Regions from separate parts of the Mesorhizobium sp. M0088 genome, predicted to be linked through region 3. Evidence: predicted binding sites of a transcription regulator. Region 3 holds the regulator's gene; each other region holds the start of a gene.
The links. Region 3 encodes PhoB, which activates phosphate uptake and scavenging genes when phosphate is short. Its sites were predicted from a motif close to TGTCATNNANCTGTCAT; they were not measured.

Region 1 (7,749 bases), on a different contig from region 3:
TTGAAACCGTTATCGACAGGGCACGTCACCATTTCGCCGCGCTGAACACCCGCGCGCCGCAAGAGGCTTTTGGTTTTTACGCACGGCTTGGATTTACGCACGTGGAAGGCGAAGAATTCGTCACTCACCGCATGATTTTCGGGAAAGGAGGCTGAAATGTCCTTGCGTCCGCCATCTCATCTTGCCGGCGGCTCGGCCGCCGAAGCCGCCTTCGACGCGCTCGGCCATGAAATATTGGCGGAAAAGGCGGCAGCACTCGGCCGCGCCGGCCAGCGGGTAGAGGAAACGCTGGCCAGGCTGCGCGACAATGCCGACGAGCAACTGCGCCCCCGGCTGCTCAAGGATGCCGCCGAGGCGGTGCATGGCTATTTCATCCAGCGCGAGCTGTGCGGCTTGCGCAAGCACGATGCCGTCATTCGTGAATACAACATCCCGAGAGCGGTGCTGGCCAGGCTCGGCGCGAAATAGGGGTCACTCCAGCCATTCGGTGATGAAGCTGCCGTTTTCATGGATGTCGGTCGTTTCCAGCGGGCCTGGGCCGAGATTGGTGAATTTGTGCGGCGTGTTGGGCGGCACGATCAGGATCTGGCCGGCGGATGCCTCGATCTCCTGGTCGCCGACAGTGAACAGGCCGGTGCCCTGGCGGATGATGAAGATCTCCGCGTAGGGATGCGTGTGCAGGCGGGGGCCGCCGCCGACGCCAGGCAAATAGTTGAAGATCAGGCAGGAGTTGGAGCCGTAGGCGCCACATTGCAATTCGCCCTTCCAATGGTCGGAGCGAACAGACCAGGTGTCGCGGTCTATGACGTGTGCCATGATACAAGGATAGACCCGGCTGGCGCCTTGTGTCGAGCCGAACAGGGGCGTCGGATTTGCGGTTGTTTCCCGGTTGTTTAGCGATGTTTGGCGGCTATCCGGCGTCGCGTTGAGCGGTGGCGGATTTTGTCCCCGCGACAATCTGCCCTTGTGCCTTCACCCGTCTGGACAAAAACGGGCTTCACGCATAAACCGAAGTCCAAATGCCGGAGGAATTCGCAAGCCTGTTCGCCATGCGCTGTCGGGTTGGCGTAATTGAGCGGGGAACAAGGCTCAGCCACCGGCACGGAAGAGGCGAAAGGATCAGGCACCCGTGAGCGCAACCGACACCCAGGATCCCAACCGTCGTGATTTTCTCCACGTCGCCACCGGCATGGCCGCAGTGGTCGGCGCGGGTGCCTTCGCGTGGCCGTTCATCGACCAGATGCGCCCCGATGCCTCGACGCTGGCGCTCGCTTCCGTCGAAGTCGACGTCGCCTCGCTGACGCCGGGCATGTCGCTGATCGTCAAATGGCGCGGCAAGCCGGTCGTGGTCCGCAACCGCACCGAACAGGAAATGAAGGACGGCGAGGCCGTCAAGCTGGCCGATCTCAAGGACCCGATCGCCCGCAACGCCAATCTGCCGGCCGATGCACCGGCGACCGACGCCAACCGCACCACACCCGGCAAGGAAGCCTGGATGGTGATGGTTCAGGTCTGCACGCATCTCGGCTGCATTCCGCTTGGCCAGGAAGGCGATTTCGGCGGCTGGTTCTGCCCATGCCACGGCTCGGTCTACGACACGGCCGGACGCATCCGCCAAGGCCCGGCGCCTGAGAACATGGCGGTGCCGGTATTCAAGTTCATTTCCGATACCAAGATCCTTATCGGTTGAGGCAGGGGACATTTCGATGAGCGAGGGACACTCGACCTATACGCCCAAAACCGGTCTCGGACGCTGGTTCGACGCCCGTATGCCGCTGCCGCGGCTGGTCTATGACAGCTTCGTCGCCTATCCGGTGCCGCGCAACCTCAACTACGCTTGGACGTTTGGCGGCATCCTGTCGATCATGCTGGTGGCGCAGATGCTGACCGGCATCGTGCTGGCCATGCACTACACGGCCGACACCAATCTCGCCTTCGGCTCGGTCGAGAAGATCATGCGCGACGTGAATTCGGGCTGGCTGCTGCGCTACATGCATTCGAACGGCGCCTCGTTCTTCTTCGTCGCCGTCTACATCCACATCTTCCGTGGCCTCTATTACGGCTCCTACAAGGCGCCGCGCGAGCTGCTGTGGATCCTCGGCTGCATCATCTATCTCCTGATGATGGCGACCGGCTTCATGGGCTACGTGCTGCCATGGGGCCAGATGAGCTTCTGGGGTGCCACCGTCATCACGGGTTTCTTCAGCGCCATTCCGCTGGTCGGCGACTGGATCCAGCAGCTGCTGCTCGGCGGCTTTGCCGTCGACAACCCGACGCTGAACCGCTTCTTTGCGCTGCACTATCTGTTGCCGTTCATGATTGCCGGCGTCGTCGTTTTGCACATCTGGGCGCTGCATGTCGTGGGCCAGTCGAACCCGACGGGTATCGAGGTCAAGTCGAAGACCGACACTGTCGCCTTCACCCCCTACGCGACCATCAAGGACGCGTTCGGCATGATCGTGTTCCTGTTCTTCTTCGCCTATTTCGTCTTCTACCTGCCGAACTATCTCGGCCATCCCGACAACTACATCGTCGCCAACCCGCTGAAGACGCCGGCCCACATCGTGCCCGAATGGTACTTCCTGCCGTTCTACGCGATCCTGCGCGCCATCACCTTCAACGTCGGGCCGATCAACTCCAAGCTCGGCGGCGTGCTGTGCATGTTCGGCGCCATCGTCATGTTGTTCCTGGTGCCGTGGCTCGACACTTCGAAGGTACGCTCGGCCGTTTACCGGCCCTGGTACAAGCTGTTCTTCTGGCTGTTCGTGGCCGATGCCATCCTGCTTGGCTGGCTGGGCTCGCAGCCGGCCGAAGGCAGCTATGTGTTCATGGCGCAGATGGCGACATTGTTCTACTTCGCCTTCTTCCTGATCGCGCTGCCGGTGCTCGGCCTGATCGAGACGCCGCGACGGCTGCCGAACTCGATCACCGAGGCGGTCCTCGAGAAGAACAAGGGCGGCAGCGGACATCCGGCGGGCGCTACGGCGGCGCCGGAAACCAAAGGCTGAGCGGGTAGAGAATCTAAGGGGATTTGGCATGAAAAAGATTCTCACCTCGCTGGCGCTGGTCGGCCTCGTGGCCGTCGGCATCGGGTCGGCGGGCACTTGGGCAATCGCCGCCGAAGAGGCGCACAACGCCGCCGCGCCGACGCATTTCCCGATCCACGAGCCGAAGGAAATGAACTGGAGCTTCACCGGCCCGTTCGGCACCTATGACAAGGCGCAGCTGCAGCGAGGCCTCAAGGTCTACAAGGAAGTCTGCGCGGCCTGCCATTCGATGAACATGGTGGCGTTCCGCACGCTGTCGGACCTCGGCTATTCCGATGCGCAGATCAAGACGCTGTCGGCCGAGTACACGATCCATGACGGTCCCAACGATGCCGGCGACATGTTCGACCGTCCCGGCAAGCCGTCCGACCACTTCCCGCCACCGTTCGCAAACGACGAAGCGGCCGCCGCTTCCAATGGTGGTGCTGCTCCGCCCGACATGTCGCTGCTGGCCAAGGCGCGCGGCGTCGAGCGCGGCTTTCCGCAATTCGTCTTCGACATCTTCACCCAGTATGACGCGGGCGGCCCCGACTATATCCACTCGCTGCTGACAGGCTACGACGAGACACCGCCTGCCGGCATGGTCATCCCGGAAGGCACCCACTACAACCCCTATTTCATGTCGGGCGTGTCGCTGAAGATGCCCAACCCGCTGTCCGACGGCCAGGTGACCTATGATGACGGCGCGCCGCAGACAGTCGACCAGTACTCCCGCGACGTTTCCGCCTTCCTGATGTGGGCGGCCGAGCCGCATATGGAAGACCGCAAGAAGACCGGTTTTCGCGTGCTGGTGTTCCTGCTTCTGTTCGGCGCTCTGGTCTATCTCACCAAGCGCAAGGTGTGGGAAGGCGTGCAGCATTGAGCCACACAATCAAGTGATCGCGAAGGGCGCCGGGAGGCGCCCTTTTGCATTTCCGGAGGCTGGTCATGTCACATGGCCGTCACCGCATCCGGCGATCCTGTGCTGCTCTCATCAAAGGATCGCATTCATGAAAAGATACGCATCGATCGCGGCAGGCCTGTTGCTGCTCATCATCGGCTCGGCCGCGCAAGCGGAAGACGCCCAGCCCTTCGTCACCAACAAGGATGTCGACCTGACGATGATCCTGCCGCCGCCGCCGGCAAACGATTCGGCACAAACCAAGGCCGAACTCGGCGAGGTGCTGACGCTGCAGGTGACGCGCACCCCGGAGATGGTCGCCAGCGCGGTGGCCGATGCCGAGGAGAATGTCTGGCGCTTTGCCGACGTCATGGGGCCGAAATTCAACAAGGAAACGCTGCCGAAATTCAGCGCCTTCTTCGATCGCGTGGTGGCTACCGAAGGCGCTGTCGTCGATCCGGCCAAGGATGTCTGGAAGCGCCCGCGCCCGCATCAACTCAGCGATCTCGTCAAGCCTGCGGTCAAGCTGTCGAACTCCGGTTCCTGGCCTTCCGGACACGCCACCGTCGGCACGATGATGGGCATCATTCTGTCCGACATGGTTCCGGAAAAGCGCGCCGAGATCATGGCACGTGCGAGCGAATACGCCCACAACCGCGTGGTTGGCGGCATCCATTTTGCGTCCGATGTCGAGATGGGCAGGATTTCCGGCAGCGTCATTGCCGCGGTCCTGCTCAACCGGGACGACTTCAAGGCTGAATATGAAGTGGCCAGAGCCGAGCTTCGTTCCGATCTCGGCATGTAATCCTCGTCAGCCGGATTTAGACGGGAAGGGGCGCTTCAGGCGCTCCTTTTCCGTCTGCGCCAGTGCTGAGGCGGAAGTTCGGCAATTAGTCCGTTGGCATAGCAGCATCAGGTTGATATTCGACGCATCGAACGGTGGCGAGAAGCTCGTCCCGCCATGGCCTTTGGAACTCGATGATGCGGCTCAGCGACTGTCACAACTTTTCCGATTTCCGCCACATGGCGCAGCGGCGGCTGCCAGGGCCGATCTTCAATTACATCGACGGCGCGGCGGACGACGAGGTCACCTACCGCCGCAACACCGAAAGCTTTGAGACCTGCGATCTGGTTCCCAACGTGCTGCGCGGGGTGAGCGAGGTCGACATGTCGGTGACGGTCATGGGCCAGAAGCTGGCGATGCCGTTCTATTGCTCGCCGACCGCCTTGCAGCGCCTGTTCCACCATCAGGGCGAGCGCGCGGTCGCCAAGGCCGCGGCCAAGTATGGCACCATGTTCGGCGTCTCGTCGCTTGGCACCGTCAGCCTCGAGGAGGCGCGCAGCATCAGCAGCAGCCCGCAGGTCTACCAGTTCTATTTCCATCGGGATCGCGGTCTCAACCGGGCGATGATGCAGCGCGCCAAGGCGGTCGGCGTCGAGGTGATGATGCTGACCGTCGACAGCATCACCGGAGGAAATCGCGAGCGCGACAAACGCACCGGCTTTGCCATTCCCTTCAAGCTCAACCTTGCCGGAATGGCGCAGTTCGCGCTCAAGCCGGCCTGGGCGATCAATTATTTCACGCATGAGGGGTTCAAGCTGCCGCAGCTCGACGAGCATGTCGACATGGGCGGCGGCACGATGTCGATCAGCCGCTATTTCACCGAGATGCTAGACCCGTCGATGACGTGGGACGATGTCGCTGAGATGGTCAAGCTTTGGTCGGGTCCGTTCTGTCTCAAGGGCGTTATGTCGGTGGAGGACGCAAGACGCGCCGTCGACATCGGCTGCAGCGGCATCGTGCTGTCGAACCATGGCGGGCGGCAGCTGGATGGCTCGCGGGCGGCGTTCGACCAGCTTGCCGAGATCGTCGATGCCGTTGGCGACAGGATCGACGTCATCATGGATGGCGGCGTGCAGCGCGGCACGCATGTGCTGAAGGCGCTGTCGCTCGGTGCCAAGGCCGTTGGTCTCGGCCGCTATTATCTGTTTCCGCTCGCGGCGGCCGGCCAGCCCGGCGTCGAACGGGCGCTTGAGCAGATGCGGGTCGAGATCGAACGCGGCATGAAGCTGATGGGCTGCAGTTCGATCGAACAATTGTCGCGCAACAACCTCCGTTTCAGGTAATCTCGGCCCATGAAATCCTCCCACGAAGACACATTGCTCGCCGCGATCCGCACCATTCCGGACTATCCCAAGCCCGGCATCCTGTTTCGCGACATCACCACCCTGCTCGGCAATGCGCGCGCCTTCCGCCGCGCCATCGACGAACTGGTGCATCCCTACGCCGGCCAGAAGATCGACAAGATCGCCGGCATCGAGGCACGCGGGTTCATCCTTGGCGGCGCCGTCGCCCATCAGCTCTCGGCCGGCTTCGTGCCGATCCGCAAGAAAGGCAAGCTGCCCTACGAGACGGTGCGCGTCGCCTATAGCCTGGAATATGGCCTGGACGAGATGGAGATGCACAAGGACGGCGTTGCTCCTGGCGAGAAGGTGATCCTTGTCGACGATCTGATCGCCACCGGCGGCACCGCGGAAGCGGCGGTCAAGCTGTTGCGCCAGATCGGCGCCGACATCCTCGCCGCCTGTTTCGTCATCGACTTGCCGGACCTCGGCGGCCGCGCCAAGCTGGAGGCGCTCGGCGTGCCGGTCAGAACGCTGATAGGGTTCGAAGGGCATTAGGTTTCTCCCTCGCCCCGTTTACGGGGAGAGGGAAGCGAAGCGAGCAACGCGAGCGGAGCAGGGTGAGGGGTAAGTACGACCGTCGAGTTTAAGACACCAACGCTGGCGCCGCCCCTCATCCGCCCTTCGGGCACCTTCTCCCCGTAAACGGGGCGAAGGAAAAGCTACTCCACCTTCACCAGCACGGCGCTTTCGAACTCGAGCACCTTGTCGCCGGTGGAATCGAAAGCTTCCGAACGCAGCGCCAGAAGCCGCCAGCCGGGGCGTGAGGCAATCGGGCGGTGCGACAGCGCGGTGCGCGTGAAGGTGATGGCTTGCCCGGCATAGACCGGCTTCAGCCATTTCAGGTTCTTGAAGCCGGGCGAGGGGCCGAATTCCGGCACCGGACCGGGACCGCTCCACGCAGCGATCTCGGCGTCCATACGGTTTTCCAGATTGAGTTTCATCCAGGTCGCGGCCGTGTGCCAGCCAGACGCGCAGAGGCCGCCGAGCACGCTTTTCTTTGCAGCCTCCTCGTCGATATGGAAGATTTGCGGGTCGTATTTGCGGGCGAAGGCCTTGATCGCCTCGGGCTCGAATGTGTGCGAGCCGAGCGTGACGGTGGTGCCGATACGGAAGAACTCGTCCAGTGTCATGCTTGGCTCCCCGCGGCATCGCGCGTGAGGAACATGACGGAGTTCTCGAGCTCGAAGACGCTTTCGCCACGCTGGTTGAACAGTTCGCTGCGCATGGTGACGAAGCCGAGTTGCGGCTTCGATTTCGACAGGCGCTTGGCAACAACCATCAGGGTGCCGGTCAGTTGGTCGCCGGCCAGGACCGGTTTCTTCCATTTGACCTGATCGACGCCGGGCGCGCCCTGGCAGGTCGAGTCCAGCAGGAACGCGTCGCAGAGCATGCGCATGAACATGGCGCAGGTGTGCCAGCCCGACGCTGCCAGCCCGCCGAGGATGCTGGCCTTGCCGGCTTCCTCGTCGAGATGCATCGGCTGCGGGTCGAATTCTCCGGCAAATTCGACGATCTCGGCGGCACTCACGAGCTTCGAGCCGAGGTCGATCGATGCGCCCTCGATGAAGTCCTCATAGGCCCATGTTTTTATCTCTGCAGTCATGGTCTGGAATCCGGCTTGTCGACCCACAATCC
Region 2 (7,749 bases), on a different contig from region 3:
TTACGCGCTTTCCCTGGGAAACCGTTCAAACTTCTCCTGGAATTGCTTAAGCCGCCGCCCGTGCCTCGCGGAACGACACCAGCTTGCGGCGGTTTTCGTCCCACAATGCCAGTTTGACGCAGCGCAAACTTTCGAGCAGCGTGACACGGCCGATGTCGCGCAACTCGGGATAATCCCGCAGCACTTCCTGCAACCGGTAGCACGGCACCTTGGCGGAGAGATGATGGACGTGATGGACACCGATGTTCCCGGTGAGCCAGTTCAGCACCGGCGGTAGATCGTAATAGGACGATCCGTGCAGGGCAGCGTGCTGGAATTCCCAGTCGGCATCCTTCGCCCATTCCGTTTCCTCGAACTGGTGCTGGACGTAGAACAGCCAGATGCCGGCCGAACCGGCGAGGATGACGATCGGCAGGTGGACCACCAGGAAAGCGCCCGGGCCGACGAACCAGATGAGGATGGCTGCTGCGACCGCGATGCCAAGATTGGTGGTCATCGACGACACCCAAGGGGTCAGGCCGCCGCGCATCATGCCGACGGGGAGCCTTTGCTCGAAGATGAACAGCCAGATCGGACCGAGCCCGAACATCACCAGCGGGTGGCGATAGAGACGGTAGGCGAGGCGGCCTCGCCACGACATCTGCCGGTATTCTGCAACGGTCAGCGTCCGGATGTCGCCCATGCCGCGTTCGTCAAGATTGCCGGCGCTGGCGTGGTGCGTCGCGTGGGCACGCCGCCAGCAATCGTAGGGCGTCAGCGTCAGGATGCCGAGCGCGCGGCCAATCCAGTCGTCGGCGTAGCGATTGGCGAAGAAGGAGCCGTGGCCGCAGTCGTGCTGGATCATGAAGATGCGCACCAGAAACCCGGCCGCGGGAAGGATGAGGACCAGTCCCCACCAATGGCCATAGGCATAAGCCGCCGAGGACAGTCCCCAGAGTATGGCGAATGGAATGAGGGTGATGGCGAGTTCGACGGCGCTGCGCCGCCTGTCGGGCTTCTTGTAGCGGGCGAGAATCTTCAGCCAGGCGCGCTTGCTGTTGGCCACCGCCTCAGGGGAAATCATGTTCATCAGGAAGCATAGGCGCGGTGCTTCGCCGCCGCAAGGCAACATCACGCAAAATTACTGTGCGTAATTGTCGCGTGGCTTGGCGGTCGAGCCAGCCAACCGCCAGCTCAACCTGCTGATGACGTCGACCGCTATTCGCGATCGAGGATAGGACAGCCGCGCTCGGTGCCAAAAGTCACGCGCACGCGGTCGCCACCCTGTCTGCCGCGGACCGTGATCTCCCGGCGGCCGACGGACTCAATTCTTGCGCGGCGGATGCCCATTCGCTCTGCCTTGTCGAGAGCCCGGTCTTCCGTGCAGCCTCGTTGACGCCGGTCGCGCCGATCGTCGCGACGGGGACCTTCGCAATCGTCGTAGGCGGGGTCGCAATCTTCCATGAGCTTCAGCCGCGGGCCATGTTTGCCCAATTGCAGCTGCAGATTGTCTGCTTGTGCCGGAAAGGCCGCCAAGGTGATGGCGCCGAGGCCGACAAGCGCCATCAGCGATGAGGTAATCGAAACCTTGCGCATTACGTCCTCCATTTGAACCAACCCTCTATCCTTAGATGGTTCGGCTCTCCCCGGCTATTGCCGATAGGAGGTTTGCTGCCAAGATCGATTGTTGCGTTACGGCCGGCGCCAGCCGATGTCACCGCGCTCCGCCCCATCGAGGCGGTCGAGCAATTCTCTGAGCCGGTCGGGGATGTCGGCTTCGGTGCGGAAGGCCGGCAAGGTGCGCAGAAAGCGGGTCACCGCCTCGGCGCCGAACTGGCGCCTGATCTCGATGGCCAGCCCCTCTGCCTTTTCGCCCATGTTGCGGGTCATCATCTCAAAATCCTGTCTCGGCTTCGAAACTCCTGCAGCAAGAGAATGGTTCCCCCATCATGCCTGTGTGGCAAGCAAAGCCGGCGGTTAAGGTAAAATTTGAATTAAAGTCGAAATGTCTTGCCTGTCATTGCCCGGCCTTGGCCGGCGGCTTCCATAGTCGCTTACCCCTTGATTTTTGGCCGCCAAACATCGATATCGGGCACAAAATCCACATCATTCGAGATTGACGGGAAACGGCGATGAGCGACCAGGCAAAAGACGAACGCGCGCCCGATGAAGTCGAGGCGACCGAGCCCACAGTCGAGCGCACGGAAGGCAGCACCGACGGTGATTATGAAGCCCTTGTGCGGCTGCTGAAGGAAAATGAAGAGCTGAAGGACCGCGCGCTGCGCGTGGCGGCCGAGATGGAAAACCTGCGTCGCCGCACGGCGCGCGATGTGCACGATGCGCGCACCTACGCGGTCGCGAATTTCGCCCGCGACATGTTGTCGGTGTCGGACAATCTGCGCCGCGCGCTGGATGCGATTCCCGCCGAGGCCAAGGCATCGGGTGACGCCGGCTTCAAGGCGCTGATCGAAGGCGTCGACCTCACCGAGCGCGCCATGCTGTCGGCGCTGGAACGGCATGGGGTCAAGAAGCTCGCGCCTGAAGGCGAGAGGTTCGATCCCAATTTCCACCAGGCGATGTTCGAAGTGCCCAATCCGGATGTCCCGGCCAACACCGTGGTCCAGGTCGTGCAGCCGGGCTATTCGATCGGCGACCGCGTGCTGCGCCCGGCCATGGTGGGCGTCGCCAAGGGCGGGCCAAAGTTCGCCGCCGCTGAAGCACCGGTTGAGCCGGGGCCGGTGAACGAACAGGCCGAGAAAGATGCGTGAGGCAGGGAATAGGCAGTAGGCAGTAGGCAGTAGGAAACTAGGGCAGTCGTATCATCGCGCGGCTTCGTGCTATTCATACTGCCCAATCCCTAATCCCTACTGCCTTGGCCTCATGAACCCTATCGCGCTTCTTGACTATGCCGGTGTCGCCGTCTTCGCGGCGACCGGGGCGCTGGCGGCTTCGCGTAAGCAACTCGACATTATCGGCTTCCTGTTCCTGGCCAGCGTCACCGGGATAGGCGGTGGCACGCTTCGCGACGTTATCCTCAACCTGCCGGTTTTCTGGGTCGCCAACTCCGGCTATGTGCTGGTCTGCGCCGCGGTTGCGGTGCTGGTCTTCTTCAGCGCGCATCGTGTCGAATCGCGCTGGAAATGGCTGCTCTGGCTCGACGCCGTCGGGCTCGCCGCTTTTTCGGTGATGGGCGCGGCCAAGGGGCTTGCGATTACCGGTTCGCCGGTCGTCTCCGTCATCACCGGCGTGCTCACCGCCACTTTCGGCGGCATTCTGCGTGATCTCCTCGCCGGCGAGCCATCGGTGCTGCTCAGGCCCGAAATCTACGTTACGGCGGCCCTTGCGGGTGCCGGCCTTTACACGCTTGGCGAACTTGCCGGACTGCCGCCGCTCGCCTCGGACCTCGCCGGTTTTGCGGCGGCGTTCCTCGTGCGCGGTGGTGCGCTCAAATTCGGCTGGTCGTTTCCGTCCTACAAGAGCCGACCCGGCAGGCGGCCGGAAGATATTCCGTGAAGAGAGGGAATAGGGAATGGGGAATAGGGAATAGGGAATAGGGAATAGGGAATAGGGAATAGGGAATAGGGAATAGGGAATAGGGAATAGGGAATAGGGAATAGGGAATAATCAGTAGTCACAGGAGCTTAATCGTGGCGTCATCACTACTGCCTACTGCCTACTGCCTACTCAATCTCACGCCGCGAAGCGCTGGGCTTCGCCGCCATAATAGTTGACGTAGCGTGCGCCGATCTCCTTGACCGGCATCACGACGAACACATCGACCGTCGAGAATTCGCGATCGATGACGCAACCATCGCCGATGCGGGCACCGACGCGCAGATAGCCCTTGACCAAAGGCGGCATCGCGGCGATCGCCGCCTTGGCATTGACGGCCTCGATCGGCATCAGATCCATCGAGCAATAGCGCCCGGACACCGCGCGCACGTCCCAGGCCGAGTTCGTCCGGCAGTGGTGGGCTAGGTAGGTGAGCGCCTCGGCATGCGCCGCCGGCACGGTGCCGTGAAAGGACGCGCAGCCGGTCATCACACCGATTTCGTAATGGTTGATGTAAGCCCAGATGCCTTGCCACAACGCCTCGATGGTGCGCTTCGAGCGGTATTCCGGCAACACGCAGGAGCGGCCGAGTTCAAGGAAGCGCTGGCCGGGGTGGCGGGCGATGAGCTTGGTCAGCTCGAATTCACCTTCGGAATAGAAGCCACCGGCCGTGGCCGCGATTTCTTGCCGCAGCAGCCGATATGTGCCGACGATGCGGCGATGTTCGGGACCGGAAAGCGTGGTGTCCAAAACCAGCAGATGGTCGCAGAGCGGATCGAACCGATCGGCGTCCCGGCGGTCATGGGCCTGGAACAGGTCCTTCCTGGCGCCAAGTTCGTCGTAGAACACCCGGTAGCGCACTTCCTGCGCGGCCGCGATCTCGGCCTCGTTGCGAGCGAGCCGCACTTCAAGATTGCCTATACGGCCCAGCGCAGCGCCCTTTATGACGAAATCGACGTTACGTCCGGCAAGCAAGGCGCTGCTGGCGTTCGGCCGAGTGTCACATTCCGGCATAACTGTATGCACGAGTGATTCTCCTTCGAGCCATCCCTCTTGGCACGGGGATACGGTGTAGGTGCAACAGGATTGTGACAGTACCGTGATACGACGTCATGGGCAATACTTCGTCGGCTGGCGAATACGATCAACCGGCTACGTTTAAGTGATCGCCCGTGCCGAATGGCGGTGGAAAGCTCAGGCCGCGACGACCTGCCCCTCGACGGCATTGACCAGCGCCTCGGGGTCGAGCGGCTTGGTGACAAAGCCGCTGGCGCCATGGGCCAACACCGCATGACGGGTCTTTTCCTGGCTGTCGGCCGACAGCACCATGATCGGCACCGGCCGCACTGCACTTTCTTCCTCATGGCGGCGGATGGCGGCAATCGCGTCCAGCCCGTCCATGACCGGCATGTGGAGATCCATCAAGACCACGTCGAAGCGGTCCTTGTGCGCGGCGCCGGTGACAGCCTCGACGGCGGCCTTGCCGTTGCCGACCACCTTGACGCGATGCCCGGCCTTCAGCAGCGTGGCGCGGGCCAGCATGGCGTTGATGTCATTGTCCTCGGCGATCAGCACCGACAGGCCGCGCTGGCGGTTGCCGATGGCGCGCAGCGTCGGCGCGCCGCGCCTTTCCGGCTGCGGCGGGCCGAGGCTCGGAGCATGGCTGCTCAACAGCACACGCAGAAGTGTTCCGCCACGCACCGGTCTGGCCAGGAAGGTTGCGTAGCCGCTGGCTCGGAACTCGCCAAGCATGCCGCGATCGGTCGGCGCGATCAGCGTGATCGCCTCACAGTCGGAGAAACCGCTTTGGCGCAGGCGCTTGAGCAGCCTTCCGTCGCCTTCTTCCATCGCTGCATCGACCAGGATCGCATCGCAGCCGGCGGCGAAAGGCGCGGCCTGTGCGGCAGTGGTGGCGATGTCGACCGCGCCGCCATTGGCGCGGATGGTGCGGGCGATGGCGTCGGCCTCGACGGCGTTCTTCGACAGGATCACCGCGCGTCTGCCCGAGAGAGCATTCTGGTGGCCCTGCGGCGCTTCGGTGGCCGCTATCGCAGGGATTTCGAAGACGAACTCGGATCCCTGGCCGAGCCGGCTGGATACCGAGATCGTGCCGCCCATGGCGGCCACCAGGCGCCTGGAGATGGCAAGGCCGAGGCCGGCCCCGCCATGCGTGCGTGTCGACGTGCCGTCGGCCTGCTCGAACTCCTCGAAAATGCGCTCCAGGTCGGCATCACGAAGGCCCGGACCGGTATCGGCGATGGTGAAGCATATGCGGTCGCTGGTTTCGGTGCGTGCGCGTGCAATGCTCACCAGCACGCCGCCGCTGTCGGTGAACTTGATGGCGTTGCCGATGAGGTTGAGAAGCACCTGCCTCACCTTGCCCGGATCGGCGGTGATCAATTGCGGCACGTCGGGTTCGACATGGCAACCCAGCCCGATATCCTTGGCGAAAGCCCGCGCTGCCAGCAATTCGATGATGTTGTCGGCGATCTCGCGCACCGACATCGGCTGCGGCTCGGGGTCGAAACGCCCGGCTTCGATCTTGGAATAGTCGAGAAGATCCTCGATCAGGGCAAGCAATGCGCTGGCCGAGGTCGAGACCGCGCCGACATAGGTTTGCTGCTCCGGCGACAGGCTGGTGTCGGCGAGCAACCTGGCCATCCCCATGATGCCGTTCATCGGGGTGCGGATTTCATGGCTGACGGTGGCGAGGAAGCGCGATTTGGCCTGGCTGGCATATTCGGCCCGTTCGCGTGCGGTGATCAGCGAGGATTCGGCGCGTTTGCGGGCGGTGATGTCGCGGGCGATGGCGCGGTGCGAAACCGCGCCGCTGTCCTTGTCGCGCACCGACAGTTCGATCCAGGAGAACCAGCGCTGCCCGCTCGGCGTGCTGATAGAGACATCGGTGGAACTCAGGCACTCATGGTCGGAAAAGGCGGCATCGGGAACCATGCCGACCTCGATGCCCAGTTCTGCCAGGGTCTTGCCGGCAAGGTCGCGCTGGTCGATCTCGACGAGATCGGCGAAGACCTTGTTGGCATAGACGATGTAGCCATCGCGGTCGCGATGGATGACGAGATCGCCAAGCGCGTCGATCAGGCCGCGAAAGCGCTCATCGCTCTCCTGCATCTCCCACATGCGGTCGGCCAGCGTCTCGATCTCGGCGCGGCTGCGGGCAGTGGTTTCGTCAAGAAGGGCAGAGGTGCGATGTTCGCTCCGCCTGGCGCGCAGATGCAGGGCAAGACCGGCAAGACCGGTTGCCAGCAATGCGACGCTAATGAAGATTGGTGCCCCGGTCAGATGCGCCAGCCCGGCCACCACCACGATGGCGACGAATGTCAGAAAGGGCAGGCTTTCGCGCCTGGAGAATTCCGGCTCGGGCACAAGCGGCGGGAGCACCGCATCGACGTCGTCGCCAGTGTCCGCCTGTTGGCTGCCGGATTCCGCGATCATGCGAAATCCTTGCCAGACAGAGATTATGGAAAATTGCGGCGGATCGTTCGAATTTTAGCGGATGAGCGCTTTTTGCCGAGGCGCGGCGGGTTTGCCGCAGATCTGGCGATTCCATCCTTCCGGCAGTTGGGCGGAGTCACATATCCACGACGACGCGGCCGCGGATCTTGCCGTCGACGATGTCGCGCGCGGCATCGACGATGCCGTCGAACCCGATGGTGCTGGACAGGCTGGCGAGCTTCTGAAGATCGAGGTCGGTGCCGATGCGGCGCCATGCCTCGAGGCGGACTGCTTTCGGCGCCATCACTGAATCGATGCCGAGCAATGAGACGCCGCGCAGGATGAAGGGCGCGACGCTGGTCGGCAGGTCCATGCCGCCGGCCAGGCCGCAGGCGGCGACCGCGCCGCCATAGGAGGTCATCGAGAGCACATTGGCCAGCGTGTGGCTGCCAACTGCGTCGATGCCGCCGGCCCAGCGCTCCTTGGCCAGCGGCTTGGCCGGCTGGGCAAGCTCGTCGCGCGATATCACTTCGGCGGCGCCAAGGTCGATCAGATAGGAGCTTTCGGCATTGCGGCCGGTGGAAGCAATGACATGGTAGCCGAGGCTGGACAGGATCGAGACCGCGACCGAGCCGACACCGCCGGCCGCCCCCGTCACCACCACCGGGCCGCGATCGGGCAGGATGCCGTGCCGCTCCAGGGCCATGACGCAGAGCATGGCGGTATAGCCTGCGGTGCCGACGGCCATCGCGTCATGCGGGCTGA
Region 3 (7,749 bases):
GCGCTCGGCGAAACCGCGCCGCTGCTCTTGATCGGCATGGTCGCCTTCGTCGCCGATCCACCGACGACGCCTTTCGATCCGGCCACCGCGCTGCCGGTGCAGATCTATATGTGGGCGAACGAGGCCGAACGCGCCTTCGTCGAGCGCATGTCGGGCGCCATCATCATCCTGCTCGTCTTCCTCATGGCCATGAACATCACCGCGATCGTGCTTCGGCGTCGGTTCGAGCGGCGCTGGTAGAAAAAAGGCATTTTGGTATGAACATCATGACCGAACAGTCCCTTGAAAACGCAGTGGGCGATAAGATGAACGCCAAGTCGAACGAAGTGATCAAAATGCGCGGCGACAAGGTCGGCGTGTTCTATGGCGAGAAGCAGGCGCTGTTCGATGTCAATCTCGACGTCCGCCTGAATCAGGTGACGGCGCTGATCGGCCCTTCCGGCTGCGGCAAGTCGACCTTCCTGCGCTGCCTCAACCGCATGAACGACACCATCGATTCCGCGCGGGTAACCGGCAAGATAACGCTCGACGAAGAAGACATCTACGACAAGAACATCGATGTCGTCGAACTCAGGGCGCGCGTCGGCATGGTGTTCCAGAAACCCAATCCGTTCCCCAAGTCGATCTACGAGAACGTCGCCTATGGCCCGCGCATCCACGGATTGGCCAAGCGCAAGGCCGACATGGATCAGATCGTCGAGTCGAGCCTGAAGAAGGCGGCAATCTGGAACGAGGTGAAGGACCGTTTGCAGGAACCTGGCACGGGTCTTTCCGGTGGCCAGCAGCAGCGTCTGTGCATTGCACGCGCCATCGCCGTGTCGCCCGAGGTGATCCTGATGGACGAACCGTGTTCGGCGCTCGACCCGATCGCCACTGCTCGCGTCGAGGAACTGATCGACGAACTGCGCCAGAACTATACGATCGTCATCGTCACCCATTCGATGCAGCAGGCAGCGCGCGTGTCGCAGCGCACCGCGATGTTCCATCTAGGCTATCTGGTCGAGGAGGGCGCCACCGACAAGATGTTCACCACCCCCGACGACAAACGCACCCAGGACTACATCACCGGCCGGTTCGGCTGAGCTCAGGCATATGAGGGACGAAGATCATGGGTGAACATACCGTTGCATCTTTCGATGAGGATCTGGAGCAGATCAGCCAGCTGATCCGCGACATGGGCGATCTCGCCCGCTCGATGGTCAGTGGCTCGACCAAGGCTTTGCTCAATTCGGACAATGCGCTGGCGCAGCGCGTGGTTTCCGATGATGCCATCATGGATGCACGCCAGCGCGAGCTGGACGATCGCGCCATCACGCTGATCGCCAAGCGCCAGCCAATGGCCAACGATCTGCGTGCGGTGGTCGGTTCGATCCGCATGGCCGGCGACCTCGAGCGCATCGGTGACCTTGCCAAGAACATCGCCAAGCGCGTCGGCACTGTCGGGCTGAGCGTTACGCCGCACGACCTTTCGCATTCGATCGACGCGATGGCGCAGCTGGTGCTGATCCAGGTGCAGGGGGTCGTCGACGAGTATGCCGCCGCTGACGCGGCTGCGCTTGCCACGCTCAGAAACAATGATGAACGCATCGACGTCAAATACACCTCGGTATTCCGCGAGCTGCTGACCTACATGATGGAAGATCCCCGCAACATCACGGCGTGCACGCACCTGTTGTTTTGCGCCAAGAACCTCGAGCGGATCGGCGACCACGTGACCAACATCGCCGAAAATGCCTACTATGTTTTGACCGGCACGCAGCTGCCAGCCAATCGTCCGAAGCAGGACGAGACGGCAATGTCCGCGCCAGCGGCATAACAGGGGTGACCAGCCGATGATCGCACCACGCATCATGGTGGTGGAGGATGAGGAGCCGCTAGGCGTGCTGCTCCGCTACAATCTTGAATCCGAAGGTTACCAGGTCGAGGTGGTGACGCGCGGCGACGAGGCCGAAATCCGGCTGCAGGAGAACGTTCCCGATCTTCTGGTGCTCGACTGGATGGTGCCTGCGGTTTCGGGCATCGAACTCTGCCGGCGCCTGCGAATGCGTCCCGAGACCGAGCGGCTGCCGATCATCATGCTGACCGCGCGAGGCGAGGAAAGCGACCGCGTGCGCGGCCTGTCGACCGGCGCCGACGACTATCTGGTCAAGCCCTTCTCGACGCCGGAGTTCATGGCCAGGGTCAAGGCGCTGCTGCGCCGGGCCAAGCCGGAAGTGCTGTCCAGCGTGCTGAAGGTCGGCGATATCGTGCTCGATCGCGAGTCGCACCGTGTCTATCGCAAGAAGAGCGAGATCCGGCTTGGGCCGACGGAATTCCGCCTGCTCGAATTCATGATGCGCCATCCAGGCCGCGTGTTCTCGCGCAGCCAGCTGCTCGACAATGTCTGGGGCGAGACGATCTACATCGACGAGCGCACGGTCGACGTGCATGTCGGCCGGCTGCGCAAGGCGGTCAACAATGGCCGTATGCCTGATGTCATCCGCACGATCCGTGGCGCCGGATACGCCATCCGAGAGGACTGAACTCCCTCGTTTGAACTCACGCCACGTTCTTGCCGCCGAAACCGGATCTTGCCTGCACGCCCGGCGCAAAAATCTCCTGATCGACGAAGATCAGCGCCCGCATGGCGCAGCCTTCGCGGATCAGCGGCAGTTCGTTCGGCTCGGTGTCGAAGGAAATCGATTTGGAATGCTGGCCGCCGGCGGTCTGGGCAATCGCTTGCCGCAATGCCGGCTCGATCAGGTCGAAGGCGGCGGCGCTGACACCGACCATGGCGACCGGCGCCGGATCGATCAGCGCGAACAGGCTGCCGAGGCCGTAGCCGAGCGCTTCGCCGGCCTTGCGATAGGCTTCCCGTTCGGGTCCGTCACCTTCGCGGGCCGCGGCAGCCAGGGCGCGCATGTCGGCGTCGCTGACATCGGCAACGGGTTCTGCATCCTCGCCCATCTGCCTGGCGTTGCGCCAGATGGCGTAATTGCCCGCATAGGCTTCGACGCAGCCGCGCCGTCCGCAGCGACATAGCGCGCCGTTCGGCCGATGGATCATGTGGCCGAATTCGCCGCCCGAAGAATGGGTGCCGGTGAACAATTCACCCTTCAGCACCAGTCCCATGCCGATGCCGTGCGACAAAAGGATAGCGATGAAATCGTCGCGGTAACGATCGGGGTCGCGCCAGCGCAGCGCCACCGCCATCATGTTGCAGTCGTTCTCCATTATGGCAGGGATGCCGAACTCGTCTTCGAATATGTCAGCGAAGGCGATGTCGGTGTGCGGCGTGATCGGCGACCACAGCATGGCGCGGGCACGGGTGTCGGTGATGCCCTGGATGGCCAGCGCGATGCGGGCGATGCTGCGCACGTCCAGGTCGGGATCTGCCAGGCGGCGCCGCACGATGGCCGTGCATTCCCCGATCAGCGACTCGCGCGACATCGTCAGCGTGTCCAGCCGGCGCTGTTCCTCGGATATCACCTGGCCGGCATAGTCGATGACGGCGACGGAGAGGAAGTTCAGCGACAGCACCACGGTCATTACCGCGGCCGCTTCCGGATTGAGACTGAGGCCGACCTGCGGCCGGCCGCGTTTGAGCGAGCCGGCCTCGCTCGGCTTGCTTTCGGTCAGGATGCCTTCGACGATCAGGTCGGATGAAATCGCCGAGATGGTCGAATGGCTGAGGCTTGTGGTCGCGGCGATCTCGGTTCGCGACGGCTGTCCGGCGCGGCGCACTGCCGCGATCACCATGGCGCGGTTGCGGCGGCGCAGATCGTCGTGGCGGATTCCGACCGACATGTTCTTTCATATCCTCCCGGTCGCCGCGGTTCCTCCTGCCCCTGGAACGCTGTCGGTGACGCCGGTAAATACTGGCAGAAGCTGCACGCCGTGTCATTTATTTATTCCGAGACTCGAAAAAAACTCGAAATGACATCAAAATCCATCAGAATCGATGTTGACAGCGTTCGGGCGTTGGCCCAGTATTTTTTCGAGGCTCGAAAAAATAGAGCCTCTGTGCCGGCCCTCGGGTCAGTTTGGTCGCGCCATACGCGGCGCAGGGAGGATAATATGAAAAGATTCACGGCCGCCATCCTGGCGGGTGCCGCCATGTCGCTGACGCTCGCGTCTGTCGCGCAGGCGAAGGACAAGGTTGTCGGCGTTTCGTGGTCCAACTTCCAGGAAGAACGCTGGAAGACCGACGAAGCCGCCATGAAGACGGCGATCGAGGCCGCCGGCGACAAGTACATCTCCGCCGATGCGCAGTCCAATCCCGGCAAGCAGCTTACCGATGTCGAAAGCCTGATCTCGCAGGGCGCTAATTCCCTGATCATCCTGGCGCAGGACGCTTCGGCCATCGGCCCGGCCGTGCAGAAGGCGCTGGACGAAGGCATTCCGGTCGTCGGCTATGACCGGCTGATCGAGAACAAGGACGTCTTCTATCTGACCTTCGACAACAAGGAAGTCGGCCGCATGCAGGCCCGCGAAGTGTTCAAGGTCAAGCCGGAAGGCAACTACGTCTTCATCAAGGGCTCCGGTGCCGATCCCAATGCCGACTTCCTGTTCTCGGGCTCGATGGAAGTGCTCAAGGAAGCCATCGACAGCGGCAAGATCAAGAATGTCGGCGAAGCCTACACGGATGGCTGGCTGCCCGCTAACGCCCAGAAGAACATGGAACAGTTCCTGACCGCCAACGACAACAAGGTCGACGCGGTGGTCGCGGCCAATGACGGCACTGCCGGTGGCGTCGTCGCGGCGCTGACGGCTCAAGGCTTGGCCGGCACCGTGCCGGTCTCGGGTCAGGACGGCGACCACGCCGCGCTGAACCGCATCGCCCTCGGCACGCAAACCGTGTCGGTGTGGAAGGACGCGCGGGAGCTCGGCAAGAATGCCGCCGAGATCGCCTCGCAACTGGCCGACGGCAAGAAGACGAGCGACATCGCCGGCGCCAAGGACTTCACGACGCCGGGCGGCAACACCGTCAAGTCGCTGTTCCTGACCCCGGTTGCCATCACCAAGGACAATCTCAACGTCGTCATCGACGCCGGCTGGATCAAGAAGGACGAAGTCTGCGCGGGTGTCGCCGCCGGCACCGTGGCGGCCTGCAACTGATCCGTACCACTTTGAAATATCTGAACGCCGCGGCCCAAAAGCCGCGGCGTTTTCTCAAAGAATTCTGTTTCCGCATCATGCGGATAGCTTCTAGGCTGGGCTCCGGCATGCGCGTCAGACGGCCAGCCGGTGGGAGGAAACCATGACCGATACGACGTCAAACCCGCAGACCGATACGGCGCGCGCGTCGGAACTCGGCGCCGTCGCCCGGTTCCTGAAGGCGACCGAGATCGACACCCGCATGCTCGGCATGATCGGCGCGCTGCTGGTCATCTGGATTGGGCTGCATGTCATTTCCAGCCTGCGCCTTGGCGTCAATCCGCTCGATTTCGACAGCCGCACCTTTCTCACGCCGCGCAATCTGTGGAACCTGTCGGTGCAGACATCCGCGGTTGCCATCATGGCCTGCGGCATGGTGCTGGTCATCGTCATGCGCAACATCGACCTGTCGGTCGGTTCCGCCGAGGGCCTGATCGGCATGGTGATGGGATTTGCCCAGGTGCATTTCCTGGTGCGCTTTGTCGGGCTCGAACTCGGCAACCCGTGGATCTGGGTCCTGGCACTGGTCATCGGCCTGGCGCTCGGCCTGTTGATCGGCGCTTTTCAAGGCTTCGTCATCGCCTATCTCGAAGTGCCCGCCTTTATCGTGACGCTGGGCGGCCTGCTGGTCTGGCGCGGTGCCGCCTGGTGGGTCACGTCAGGCCAGACCGTGGCGCCGCTTAACGCCACTTTTCAGCTGATGGGCGGTGGGCCGGCGGGATCGATCGGCGCGACCTGGAGCTGGGTCGTTGGGATCGTCGCCTGCCTCGCCGTGGTGTTTGGGCTGTTCAACGGGCGGGTGCAGCGCAAGCGTTTCCGGTTTCCGCTACGTCCGATCTGGGCCGAGGCGCTGCTTGGAGTCGTCACCTGCGGCGCCATCATGGGTGCGGTCTGGCTCGCCAACTCCTACCCCTGGCCGATCGGCATCGTGAACAGATATGCGGCCGCCAACAACATCACCGTTCCCGAAGGCGGCCTGTTCATCGCCCACGGTATCGCCATACCGGTGCTGATGGCTGTCGCCGTCGGGCTGGTCATGACCTTCATCACCAACCGCACCCGTTTCGGCCGCTATGTGTTCGCCATCGGCGGCAATCCCGAGGCGGCTAATCTCGCCGGCATCAACACGCGATGGATCACCATGAAGGTGTTCATGATCATGGGCGTGCTGGCCACGATTGCCGCGGCGATCTCCTCGGCCCGGCAGAATTCGGCCACCAACGTGCTTGGAACGCTCGACGAACTGCTCGTCATTGCAGCCGCCGTGATCGGCGGCACGTCGCTTGCCGGCGGATCGGGAACGATCATCGGCGCCATGCTGGGCGCGCTGCTGATGCAGTCGCTGCAGTCCGGCATGGTGCTGCTCGGCGTCGACTCGCCGCTGCAGAGCATCGTCGTCGGGGCCGTACTGGTCATCGCCGTGTGGCTCGACACCGTCTATCGCAAGCGCGTCTAGGAGGGCATGCCATGAATGACAAGACTGCTCCTGCAGCCACCGCGCTGATCGACATGAGGAACATCTCGATCGCGTTTGGCGGCATCCGCGCCGTCGACGACGCCTCGATCGATCTTTTCCCCGGCGAGGTCGTGGCGCTGCTCGGCCACAATGGCGCCGGCAAGTCGACATTGATCAAGATCCTGTCCGGCGCCTACAAGCGCGATTCGGGCCAGATCTTCGTCAACGGCGAGGAGGCATCGATCTCCAATCCACGCGACGCCAAGAAATACGGCATCGAGACGATCTACCAGACGCTGGCGTTGGCCGACAATGTCGACGCCGCCGCCAATCTGTTCCTCGGCCGCGAGCTGATGACCGCCTGGGGCACGCTCGACGACGTTGCCATGGAGGCCGAGGCGCGCAAGGTGATGGGTCGGCTCAATCCCCGCTTCCAGCGCTTCAAGGAGCCGGTGATCAAGCTGTCGGGTGGCCAGCGGCAATCGGTGGCGATCGCGCGTGCGATCCTGTTCAACGCCCGCATCCTGATCATGGACGAGCCGACGGCGGCGCTTGGTCCGCAGGAAACGGCGCAGGTCGGCGAACTGGTCAAGCAGCTCAAGTCCGATGGCATCGGCATCTTCCTGATCAGCCACGACATCCACGATGTGTTCGAGCTTGCCGACCGGGTCTGCGTCATGAAGAACGGCCAGGTCGTTGGCACCGCCCGCACCACCGATGTCACGCAGGACGAGGTGCTGGGGATGATCATTCTTGGCAAATGCCCGCCGGGCGCCATTCCAGGACCGGGCGCGCTGAAGATCGCGGCCTGAGATCAAGCCAGCTCGCGGTTGCCGGACACGTGATATGCCAGCCGTAAGGATGGCTTGGCCTTGGCATTGTGTTGGCACGGCGACTTGCCCATAAAGGTCCGATATCGCTCAGGGACCGCACGATCCGTTGAAGAAGCTTTTCCCGATCATCGCCTTTATCGCCGTCGCACTAATCAGCATGGTGATGGCAGGTTTCGCCTATTTCGCCACACAGGAAGCCGCGCGCATCAAGTTCGAGGCGACTGCCGACGACGCGCTCAACCGGATCGAGAGCCGCATCGACCTGCATCTGTCGCTGCTGCGCTCGACGCAGGCCCTGTTCGACGCCCGCAATGGCGATATTTC

Region 1: a site for PhoB is predicted at 3,976-3,992, ahead of NKJ67_RS32945 (acid phosphatase). Genes of this name have one in related genera too.
Region 2: a site for PhoB is predicted at 4,609-4,625, ahead of olsB (l-ornithine N(alpha)-acyltransferase). Genes of this name have one in related genera too.

Annotation. Positions count from the first base shown of each region.
Region 1 covers NZ_JAMYUI010000039.1:38,149-45,897, forward strand. The annotation lists gene NKJ67_RS32915 (GNAT family N-acetyltransferase) at 1-155, shown strand, start outside; gene NKJ67_RS32920 (DUF6665 family protein) at 157-468, shown strand; gene NKJ67_RS32925 (cupin domain-containing protein) at 472-816, opposite strand; gene petA (ubiquinol-cytochrome c reductase iron-sulfur subunit) at 1,130-1,690, shown strand; gene NKJ67_RS32935 (cytochrome b) at 1,707-3,008, shown strand; gene NKJ67_RS32940 (cytochrome c1) at 3,037-3,909, shown strand; gene NKJ67_RS32945 (acid phosphatase) at 4,037-4,732, shown strand; gene NKJ67_RS32950 (alpha-hydroxy acid oxidase) at 4,909-6,054, shown strand; gene NKJ67_RS32955 (adenine phosphoribosyltransferase) at 6,064-6,609, shown strand; gene NKJ67_RS32960 (MaoC family dehydratase) at 6,774-7,244, opposite strand; gene NKJ67_RS32965 (MaoC family dehydratase) at 7,241-7,717, opposite strand.
Region 2 covers NZ_JAMYUI010000005.1:89,954-97,702, forward strand. The annotation lists gene NKJ67_RS07745 (fatty acid desaturase) at 47-1,069, opposite strand; gene NKJ67_RS07750 (hypothetical protein) at 1,198-1,575, opposite strand; gene NKJ67_RS07755 (hypothetical protein) at 1,672-1,872, opposite strand; gene grpE (nucleotide exchange factor GrpE) at 2,112-2,747, shown strand; gene NKJ67_RS07765 (trimeric intracellular cation channel family protein) at 2,860-3,492, shown strand; gene olsB (l-ornithine N(alpha)-acyltransferase) at 3,670-4,545, opposite strand; gene NKJ67_RS07775 (response regulator) at 4,726-6,984, opposite strand; gene acuI (acrylyl-CoA reductase (NADPH)) at 7,121-7,749, opposite strand, start outside.
Region 3 covers NZ_JAMYUI010000013.1:33,317-41,065, forward strand. The annotation lists gene pstA (phosphate ABC transporter permease PstA) at 1-240, shown strand, start outside; gene pstB (phosphate ABC transporter ATP-binding protein PstB) at 258-1,082, shown strand; gene phoU (phosphate signaling complex protein PhoU) at 1,109-1,816, shown strand; gene phoB (phosphate regulon transcriptional regulator PhoB) at 1,833-2,522, shown strand; gene NKJ67_RS16875 (ROK family protein) at 2,539-3,786, opposite strand; gene xylF (D-xylose ABC transporter substrate-binding protein) at 4,057-5,097, shown strand; gene NKJ67_RS16885 (sugar ABC transporter permease) at 5,240-6,592, shown strand; gene NKJ67_RS16890 (ATP-binding cassette domain-containing protein) at 6,604-7,404, shown strand; gene NKJ67_RS16895 (CHASE domain-containing protein) at 7,532-7,749, shown strand, end outside.